2 regions of the Azospirillum sp. A26 genome follow, and region 2 is predicted to be linked to the other one. Evidence: riboswitches for the same ligand, from Rfam matches in the RefSeq annotation. Region 2 holds a riboswitch; the other holds the start of a gene.

Region 1 (4,409 bases), on a different replicon from region 2:
CAGCAGGCCATAGAGGTGGTCGACCTTGTAGAGCCGGCGCAGCATGGTGCGCTCCAGCACCAGCCCGACCGCCCCGACCGCCAGCGGCGCCAGCACCAGCGCCCCCCAATAGCCGATGCCGAGGTAGGTCAGCAGCAGCCACGCCACGAAGGCGCCGACCATGTACAAGGCGCCATGCGCCATGTTGACGACATTGAGCATCCCGAAGATCACCGCCAGCCCCAGGCTGAGCAGCGCATAGAAGGAGCCGTTGATCAGGCCGAGCAGAAGCTGGCCGAACAGGGCTTGCGGCGGAATGCCGAACAGGTGCGACATCGGACTGTCCTCTCCCGCTCACACGCCGAGATAGGTGTGCAGCTTGTCCATGTTGGCGTGGAGCTGGTCGTTGGGGATCATGTCGACCACATGGCCTTCCTCCATCACGTAATGGCGGTCGGCGATGGTGGTGGCGAAGCGGAAATTCTGCTCCACCAGCACGATGGTGAAGCCGCGCTGTTTCAGGGCGCGCACCGCGACGCCGATCTGCTCGATGATGACCGGAGCCAGCCCTTCGGTCGGCTCGTCCAGCAGGATCAACGTGGCACCGGTGCGCAGGATGCGGGCAATGGCCAGCATCTGCTGCTCGCCGCCCGACAGCCGCGTGCCCTGCGTCGAGCCGCGGCCCTTCAGGTTGGGGAACAGCTCATGGATTTGCGGGACCGTCATCCCGCCCTCCCTGACCACCGGCGGCAGCGTCAGGTTCTCGTCCACGCTGAGGCTTGAGAAGATGCCGCGCTCCTCCGGCACATAGCCGATGCCGAGGCGCGGGATTTTGTGCTGCGCCATGCCGATCAACTCGCTGCCCTGGAAGCGGATCGAGCCGGTGCGCTTGCCCATGATGCCCATGATGGCGCGCATGGTCGAGGTCTTGCCGGCGCCGTTGCGGCCCAGCAGCGTCACCACCTCGCCCTGCCGCACCTCCAGGCTGACGCCGTGCAGCACATGGCTTTCGCTGTAGAAGCCGTGCAGGTCGGCGATCTCCAGCATGGCCGTCTTGGTGTTCATCCCGTCAGGCATGTCCGGTCCCCATATATGCTTCCATCACCTGCGGGTTCTTCGAGACGACCTCGTACGGCCCCTCCGCCAGGATCTCGCCGCGGCGGAGCACGGTGATGGTGTCCGACAGGTGGGCGACGACCGACAGGTTGTGCTCCACCATCAGCACGGTACGGTCGGCGGCGACGCGCTTGATCAGGGCGGCGGTGCCCTCGATGTCCTCATGGCCCATGCCGGCCAGCGGTTCGTCGAGCAGCATCACCTCCGGGTCGAGCGCCAGGGTGGTGGCGATCTCCAGCGCGCGCTTGCGGCCATAGGGCAGCTCGGCCGCCAGATGGCCGGCCCAGGGGGTGAGGTTGACCGCCTCGATCAGCTCCAAAGCCCGGTCGTGCAGGTCGTGGAGCGACGATTCGGACTTCCAGAAATGGAAGCTGGTGCCGAGCGGCCGCTGGAGCGCGACGCGGACATTCTCCAGCACGCTGAGGTGCGGGAAGACGGCGGAGATCTGGAAGGAGCGGACCAGCCCCATCAGCGCGATGTCGGCCGGCTTGGTGCGGGTGATGTCGCGGCCCTTGTAGAGGATTCGGCCGCGGGTGGGGTGAGGAACTTGGTCAGCAGGTTGAACACTGTGCTCTTGCCGGCGCCGTTCGGGCCGATCAGCGCGTGGATGGTGCCGCGGCGAACCTGAAGGTTCACATCCCGAACCGCCACGAAGCCCTTGAACTCCTTCGTCAGACCACGCGCTTCCAGGATGATGTCGTCGTTCGGTGCGGCGTTCATCGGTCGCGAATTCTCCTCCCGTTCGTCCTTATGTCCCGGGCATATGCCCGGCGGCCGCCGTGCGGCGGGACGTTTCACCGATTGTTGTACGCACGAAGCATGCCACATGCGGGGTCGCTTCGGCCGGGCCGCCTGACCCATTGTTTCTCCGCGGGTTTCGCTGCGGCGTCCTCCCCCTGGCCGACACCCTTGCGTCGGAAAGTGTCGGATCCCTGGACACTCTGTCTACAAAACATGACAGCATCCAAAGTGTCTGCATGCAAGATCGTCCGTGTGGCAGACGCCTTATTGTGGGCTTGCCAAACGGGCGCGGCACTGCGATGGTGGCTGTCCAACGGTGCCCTGCCCGTCCTGACGGGCGGCGGGGATAATAGGGAATGCGGTGCGGAGCTTTCCGGGATCCCCGGAAGCGCCAATGCCGCGGCTGCCCCCGCAACTGTAAGCGGCGAGCATCCCGTCCATCATGCCACTGGCCCTCCGCGGCCGGGAAGGCGGACGGCGATGCAGCGACCCGCAAGCCAGGAAACCTGCCGGCGGACTTGACCGACCTTTTCCAACCCCGCCGGGTGTGGCGGGAGAACAAGGATGTTTTCTATGAATGCCCGTTCGATGAACGCCGCTGCCGCCAGTTCCGCGACCCGCAGCGCCGCCCAGACTGCGGTCGCCGCCTTTGCCGCGATCCTGCTCGGCAGCTTCCTGCTGTACGGCGTCGGCTTCGCCCAGCCGCAGCAAATCCACGATGCGGCGCACGACGCCCGTCATTCCTTCGCGTTCCCCTGCCACTAAGCAGCGGGTCATGGATTTGATCCGGCGGCTGTTCACAGCCGCTCTGGTCGCGGGCGTGCTCTCCGGCACGGCCGCTTCCGTCGTTCAGCAGGCGACGACCGTCCCGCTGATCCTCGAAGCCGAGAAATACGAGGTGGTGACCCCGCCTCCCGCAACCGCCGCGCCTACGACTGCCGCTCCGGCTGGGGCTCCGGCCGCCAGCCACGCCGAAGGCCACCAGCATGGCCCCGTGCGCGAGATCGGCGAAGGCGTGCCGGTCACCCTGGACGAGGCGATGCAGCGCATCGGCCTGACCATCGCCACCAACCTGATCGCCGGTGTCGCCTATGCGCTGCTGCTGGCGGCCGCGATCCTGCTGGCCGGCCGGCCGGTCGATGCCCGCCGCGGGCTGGTCTGGGGCATGGGCGGCTTCGTCGCCGTCTCGCTGGCCCCGTCCTTCGGTCTGGCCCCGGAGCTGCCGGGCATGGCCGGGGCCGAGCTGGAGCTGCGTCAGCTTTGGTGGCTGACCGCCGCGGCCGGTGCCGGCGTCGGCATCGCCACCCTCGCCTTCGCCCGCAACCGTCTGGTCATCGCCGTCGCCGTTCTGGCCGCAGCGCTGCCCCATCTGATCGGCGCCCCCCATCCGGAAAGCGCCGAGGGTGCCGTTCCGCCGGAACTGGCCGCCCGCTTCGTCACCGCCTCGCTCGGATCCGCCGCCCTGTTCTGGGCGATCCTCGGCTCCGTCTGCGGCTGGCTGATGAGCGGCGTGGTCGAACCGGCCGAACGGCAGCCGGCCCTGCGGGTTCAGCCCGGCGCGCGTTAAGGAGGCTCCATCCCATGTCCGCTCTTGCGAAAACGGCCGCCGGCAAGGTTCCGGCGACCGTCATCACCGGCTTCCTCGGCGCCGGAAAGACCACGCTGATCCGCGGCCTGCTGGAAAAGGCCGACGGCCGCCGGCTGGCGCTGATCATCAACGAGTTCGGCGATGTCGGCATCGACGGCGACATCCTGCGCGCCTGCGGCAACCCGACCTGCACCGAAGACGACGTGATCGAACTGGCGAACGGCTGCCTGTGCTGCACCGTCGCCGACGACTTCGTCCCGGCCATCGAGAAGCTGCTGGCCCGCCCGGACCCGCCCGAGCACATCGTGATCGAGACCAGCGGCCTCGCCTTGCCCAAGCCGCTGGTCCAGGCTTTCAACTGGCCGGCGATCAAGACGCGGGTCACGGTCGACGGCGTCATCGCCGTGGTGGACGCCTCGGCCGCCGCGGAGGGCCGCTTCGCCCCCGATCCGGCCGCGCTGGAGGCCCAGCGCGACGCCGCCGGCACCGTCGACCACGAAACGCCGATCGAGGAGGTGTTCGAGGACCAGCTGCTCTGCGCCGACCTGATCGTCGTCAACAAGACCGATCTGCTGGCCGACGGCGACCTCGCCCGTGTCGAGGAGCTGATCCGCGGCGCCCTCGCCCACACGGTCGGCCGCGACGCCAAGCTGGTCCGTGCCTCCCAGGGTGCGGTCGATCCGCTGGTTCTGCTCGGTGTCGGTGCGGCGGTGGAGGACGATCTTGCCAACCGTCCCAGCCATCATGACGGTGAAGAGGGCCACGACCACGACGACTTCACCAGCTTCGTGATGGAGTTGCCGGCGCAGCCCGATCCGGCCGCCCTGGCGATGACGCTGGAGAAGGTCGCCGGCCTGCATGGCGTTCTGCGCCTGAAGGGCTTCATCGACGTGCCCGGCAAGCCGATGCGCCTGCTGGTCCAGGGTGTCGGCACCCGCATCCAGACCCACTACGACCGGCTGTGGAAGGCGGGCGAGGAGCGCCG
Region 2 (4,409 bases):
GGTCTGCGGCATGCCGATGGTGGTCAGCAGCAGGGCATAGGCGTCGATGTGGACCGTCTCCATGTTGGTGAAGGCGGCCATCATCATCTGCACTTCCAGCGGCTGGAAGATCGGCATGTAGCGCTTCAGGTAATTGTCGCTGACCTCGACATCGCTCTGGGTGAAGAAGCGGAAGATCTGGGTCAGCAGGTTCCGTTCGCCATCGGTGACGCGGTCGGAGGTCCAGTCCTTGATGTCCTCGCCGAGCGGGACTTCCTCGCCCATCCAGTGCACCTGCTGCTGCTTCTTCCAGTAGGCGTAGGCCCAGGGGTAGCGCTCGACATTGTAGGCGGCGGAGCCCTGCAGCAGGCCGACGCGGCCGGTGCCGATCAGGCTGACGGGATCGAGGTGGAGAAGCGAGGTCATGGCGACGGATCCGTGATGGCGGAAAGGAGGGGTGCGGTCGGACCGCCGGTCACTGGCAGGCGAGGCATTCCTCGTAGTCGGTGCGCGGCGTCTGCATTGCCTCCGCCTTGCCCATGGCGCTGTCCTTGCCGGCGAATGCGGCGCGCTGCACCGACTTGGAGCGGCAGTAGTAGAGGCTCTTCAGCCCCCGCTCCCACGCCGTCCAATGCAGCATGTGCAGGTCCCACTTGTCGATGTCGCCTGGCAGGTAGAGGTTGATCGACTGGCTCTGGCAGAGGAAGGGCGTGCGGTCGGCGGCGAATTCGATGATCCAGCGCTGGTCGATCTCGAAGGCGGTGCGGAAGACGGCCTTCTCATCTTCGCCGAGGATATCGAGGTGTTGGACCGAGCCCTCATGCTCGATGATCGACTGCCAGATCTCCGGCCGGTCGGCGCCCTTGGCGGCCAGCAGCCTCTCTAGATGCGGGTTGCGCACCGACATCGAGCCGGACAGCGTCTTGTGGGTGTAGATGTTGGCCGGGATCGGCTCGATGCAGGCACTGGCCCCGCCGCAGATGATGCTGATCGAGGCGGTCGGTGCGATCGCCAGCTTGTGGCTGAAGCGCACCATCATGTTGCGCTCGGCGGCGTCGGGACAGGGGCCGCGCTCGTGGGCCAGTGCGACCGAAGCGGCGTCGGCGTCGCGGCGCAGCTTGCGGAAGAAGCGCAGGTTCCACACCTTGGCCATCGCACCCTCGAAGGGTATGCCACGGGCCTGGAGGAAGGAGTGGAAGCCCATCACCCCGAGCCCGACAGACCGTTCGCGCATCGCCGAATAGACGGCGTTCTCCATGCCCTCCGGTGCGTCCTCGATGAAGCGGGTCAGCACGTTGTCGAGGAAGCGCAGAACGTCCTCGACCAGCCCTTCCTCGCCTTTCCACTCGTCCCAGGTCTCCAGGTTCATCGAGGCGAGGCAGCACACCGCCGTGCGGTCGTTGCCCAGATGGTCCTTGCCGGTCGGCAAGGTGATCTCGCTGCACAGGTTGGAGGTGGTGACGCGCAGGCCAAGCTCGCGCTGGTGCTTGGGCAGGGCGCGGTTCACCGTGTCGCCGAACAGCAGGTAGGGCTCCCCGGTCTGCATGCGGACTTCCAGGATCTTCTGCCAGACCTGACGGGCGTTGGCGTGCCTGAGGACGGTGCCGGTCTTCGGGCTGATCAGCGGGAAGGGTCTGTCATCGCGTACCGCCTCCATGAAGGCGTCGGTGATGACGATGGCGTGGTGCAGATTCAGGCTCTTGCGGTTGAAGTCGCCGGAGGATTTGCGGATCTCCAGGAACTCCTCGATCTCCGGATGGTGGATGTCGAGATAGACGGCGGCCGAGCCGCGGCGCAGCGACCCCTGGCTGATCGCCAGCGTCAGGCTGTCCATCACCCGGATGAAGGGGATGATGCCCGACGTGCTGCCGCAGCCCTTCACCGCTTCGCCGATGGAGCGGACCCCGCCCCAATAGGTGCCGATGCCGCCGCCGTTCGACGCCAGCCGGACATTCTCGTTCCAGACTTCGACGATGCCGTCCAGCGAATCGGGCACGGCGTTGAGAAAGCAGGAGATGGGGAGGCCGCGGGTGGTGCCGCCATTGCTCAGCACCGGGGTTGCCGGCATGAACCAGAGGCGCGAGATGGCGTCGTAGATCCGCTGGGCATGCGCGGCGTTGTCTGCGTAGGCGGCGGAGACACGGGCGAACAGGTCCTGATAGCTCTCGCCCGGCAGCAGGTAGCGGTCGTCCAGCGTCGCCTTGCCGAAGGCGGTCAGCAGGGCATCGCGGCTGCGGTCGAGGCGAATGACGGAGGGGTCGGGCGGCGTCCAGCGCTCCGTGGGGGCGCGGCCGCCGGTTTGCCCGGACGGGCGCCGGGGCAGCGTCAGCAGGTTCCCGTGACGGTCGAAGCCGTTGGCCAAATCCCGGGTGAAGTCCTGGGCAAGGTCCTGGGCGAGGTCTTGAGCGAGCGCCGGCATCCGTGATCCCTTGTTCTTGTGCGACGGGAGCGGCACGGGAGCACGACTTGCGGGAAGCGCAGGCGCAAAAAGGCCCCGCCGATCGGCAAGCGCACCACCGGGACACCCCGCCCGTGGACGTTCATTCGGTTACGGCAGGTCTCCTGGCTTGCGGGTCACCGCAGTTTCGTCCGGCCTTCCCGGCGCCGCCCTTGGAAAGGGTTGGCACCAGTGGCGCTGAAAACGACGAAACCGCTCTCCGCTCACAGTTGCGGGGGCAGCGCCGGCCTTGCCGCACGTCCCTGATACAGGGTGGCGGCTCACCGGCTTCCCTCTTAGCCCTAGATATAGAATATCCAGGGAACCGTAACGCAAGATGAAGTAGCGGGAAGCCCCGGCGGTGTCAAGCCATACCGATGGCCGAATACGGTTCATGCGAGACCCGCCAAGAGGAAAGGGCGAGCCGCAACCGTCGACACGCGGCTGGCCCCGACAGCTCCTTATCTCGCCGTGCTGCCCGCGCCGATCCGCGCCATTCCCCTCCACAAGCCGCCGACAGCGGCTGCCAGGAGAACCGCGACCCCGGACAAGGATAACAGGCTGGTTGGGTGGAACGGTACGTCGATCCAATGAGGGGCGATCACGTCGGCCGTGTTGAAGGGGTCGCCGCTATAGGCGCAGAGCATCGGCGCGGTTTCCTTCGCCAGCATCGCCATGGCCACCCGGTTCAGCAGTTGGCTGGCCTCTTCCGGACCATGTCCTTGAACACCTTCGCGATCACGCAGATGCAGAAGCAGAGCCATGGTCCCGGACAAATAGGCATGGCTGCATTCGTTGAAGGGACTGTCCTCGTCGGCAAGGCTATCTGGGACCATCCCCCACAGGCAGGCCATGCGCTGGATGTCGACGAAGTTGCGCAGCCGGATCAGGGTTTCGTCACGCCGGGATTGGCGATCTGCCACACGGAGGACCGCTTCCCGGTATTCGGCGACCACGGCCAGCTGGTCATGAGTCAGACCCGGAATGGGAAGGCCGTCCGCGGCCACGACGCTCGACCGGTGAGCGATCGCCCGCCCCGGCATGGCCGCGACCAGCAGAACACCGATAAGGCACGGCACCATCGCCTTCAACACCGGGAAGCGGTGCCCGCGATCTCCAGCCGGCTTTGTCCGGAGGCGGCAACGGAAACGCTGAATGGGCGTTTGCAAGGACTTCGCTCCTGTGTGCCGGAGTTTCCGGAAACACCTGGCGGCCGGAAAGCAAGAGGCCGGCATTTAGCCGGCCTCTCGTGATCATCGATCCGTCTTCTGAAACGTGGTCAGGCGGACCGGACCCGCAAGGCAGCGGCCCCACCGGTCCGGCCGACGAGCACCCGCTCGGCCAGGGCACCGAAAGCGAGGCCGATCACCGTCCACATCAGGAATTGGATGCCAAGCGAGGCGACGCGGAACTTCCACAGAAGAAGGGCGGGGAATTCCGACGGCACCTCGTTGATGTCCGGCAGCAGCGCGCTGACGACGGCGACGATGGCGACGAAGGCCACGGCGGCCAGGATGCCACCGTTCCAACCGCCCAGACGCACGGCCAGTGACCGCTGGAACGTCACAGCGAATGCGAGCGCCGCGATGGAGAAGACCATCATGAAGAAATACAGCCCGGTGCGGTAGCCGATGGTTTCCGGAACACCGACCGCCGGCGGGTTGGCGGGGTATTTCAGATCCGGGACGAGATAGATCGCCACGAACGCGGCAGCCGCCAGCAGGGCGGCGAGCGCACGCGGGCTCAGGCTGCCGATCCGGCCATAGGCGAAGGCGAACACCAGGGCGAACAGCCCGCCGATTCCAACCCCGTAGACCACGACTCCGGTCAGCAGGCCGATGGAGGCCTGGACCTCACGGCTGACCAGCTCGGGTTCGGCCGGTTCGCCGGCCTTCTGGGCCGCCTGTTCTTCAAGGGCGATCGCCTGCTCGACCATCGGTTCACCGAACACCCGGGCGAAGCCGAAGGCCAGCAATCCCGCGAGGATGCCGAC

What was found. Region 2 has a riboswitch for cobalamin ahead of ABNQ39_RS37065 (ribonucleoside-diphosphate reductase subunit alpha). Riboswitches for the same ligand answer to the same signal wherever they lie in the genome.
Region 1: it holds a riboswitch for cobalamin, as region 2 does, so the genes downstream of both, ABNQ39_RS33535 (CbtB domain-containing protein) here and ABNQ39_RS37065 (ribonucleoside-diphosphate reductase subunit alpha) in region 2, are expected to answer to the same signal.

Annotation. Positions count from the first base shown of each region.
Region 1 is NZ_CP170476.1:574,057-578,465, reverse strand. Features, by position in the region: gene ABNQ39_RS33550 (branched-chain amino acid ABC transporter permease) at 1-315, opposite strand, end outside; gene ABNQ39_RS33545 (ABC transporter ATP-binding protein) at 334-1,056, opposite strand; partial or broken gene ABNQ39_RS33540 (ABC transporter ATP-binding protein) at 1,049-1,815, opposite strand; cobalamin riboswitch at 2,134-2,364, shown strand; gene ABNQ39_RS33535 (CbtB domain-containing protein) at 2,410-2,601, shown strand; gene ABNQ39_RS33530 (CbtA family protein) at 2,612-3,403, shown strand; gene cobW (cobalamin biosynthesis protein CobW) at 3,418-4,409, shown strand, end outside.
Region 2 is NZ_CP170478.1:234,189-238,597, reverse strand. Features, by position in the region: gene ABNQ39_RS37070 (ribonucleotide-diphosphate reductase subunit beta) at 1-405, opposite strand, end outside; gene ABNQ39_RS37065 (ribonucleoside-diphosphate reductase subunit alpha) at 455-2,398, opposite strand; cobalamin riboswitch at 2,515-2,761, opposite strand; gene ABNQ39_RS37060 (hypothetical protein) at 2,878-3,585, opposite strand; gene ABNQ39_RS37055 (CbtA family protein) at 3,696-4,409, opposite strand, start outside.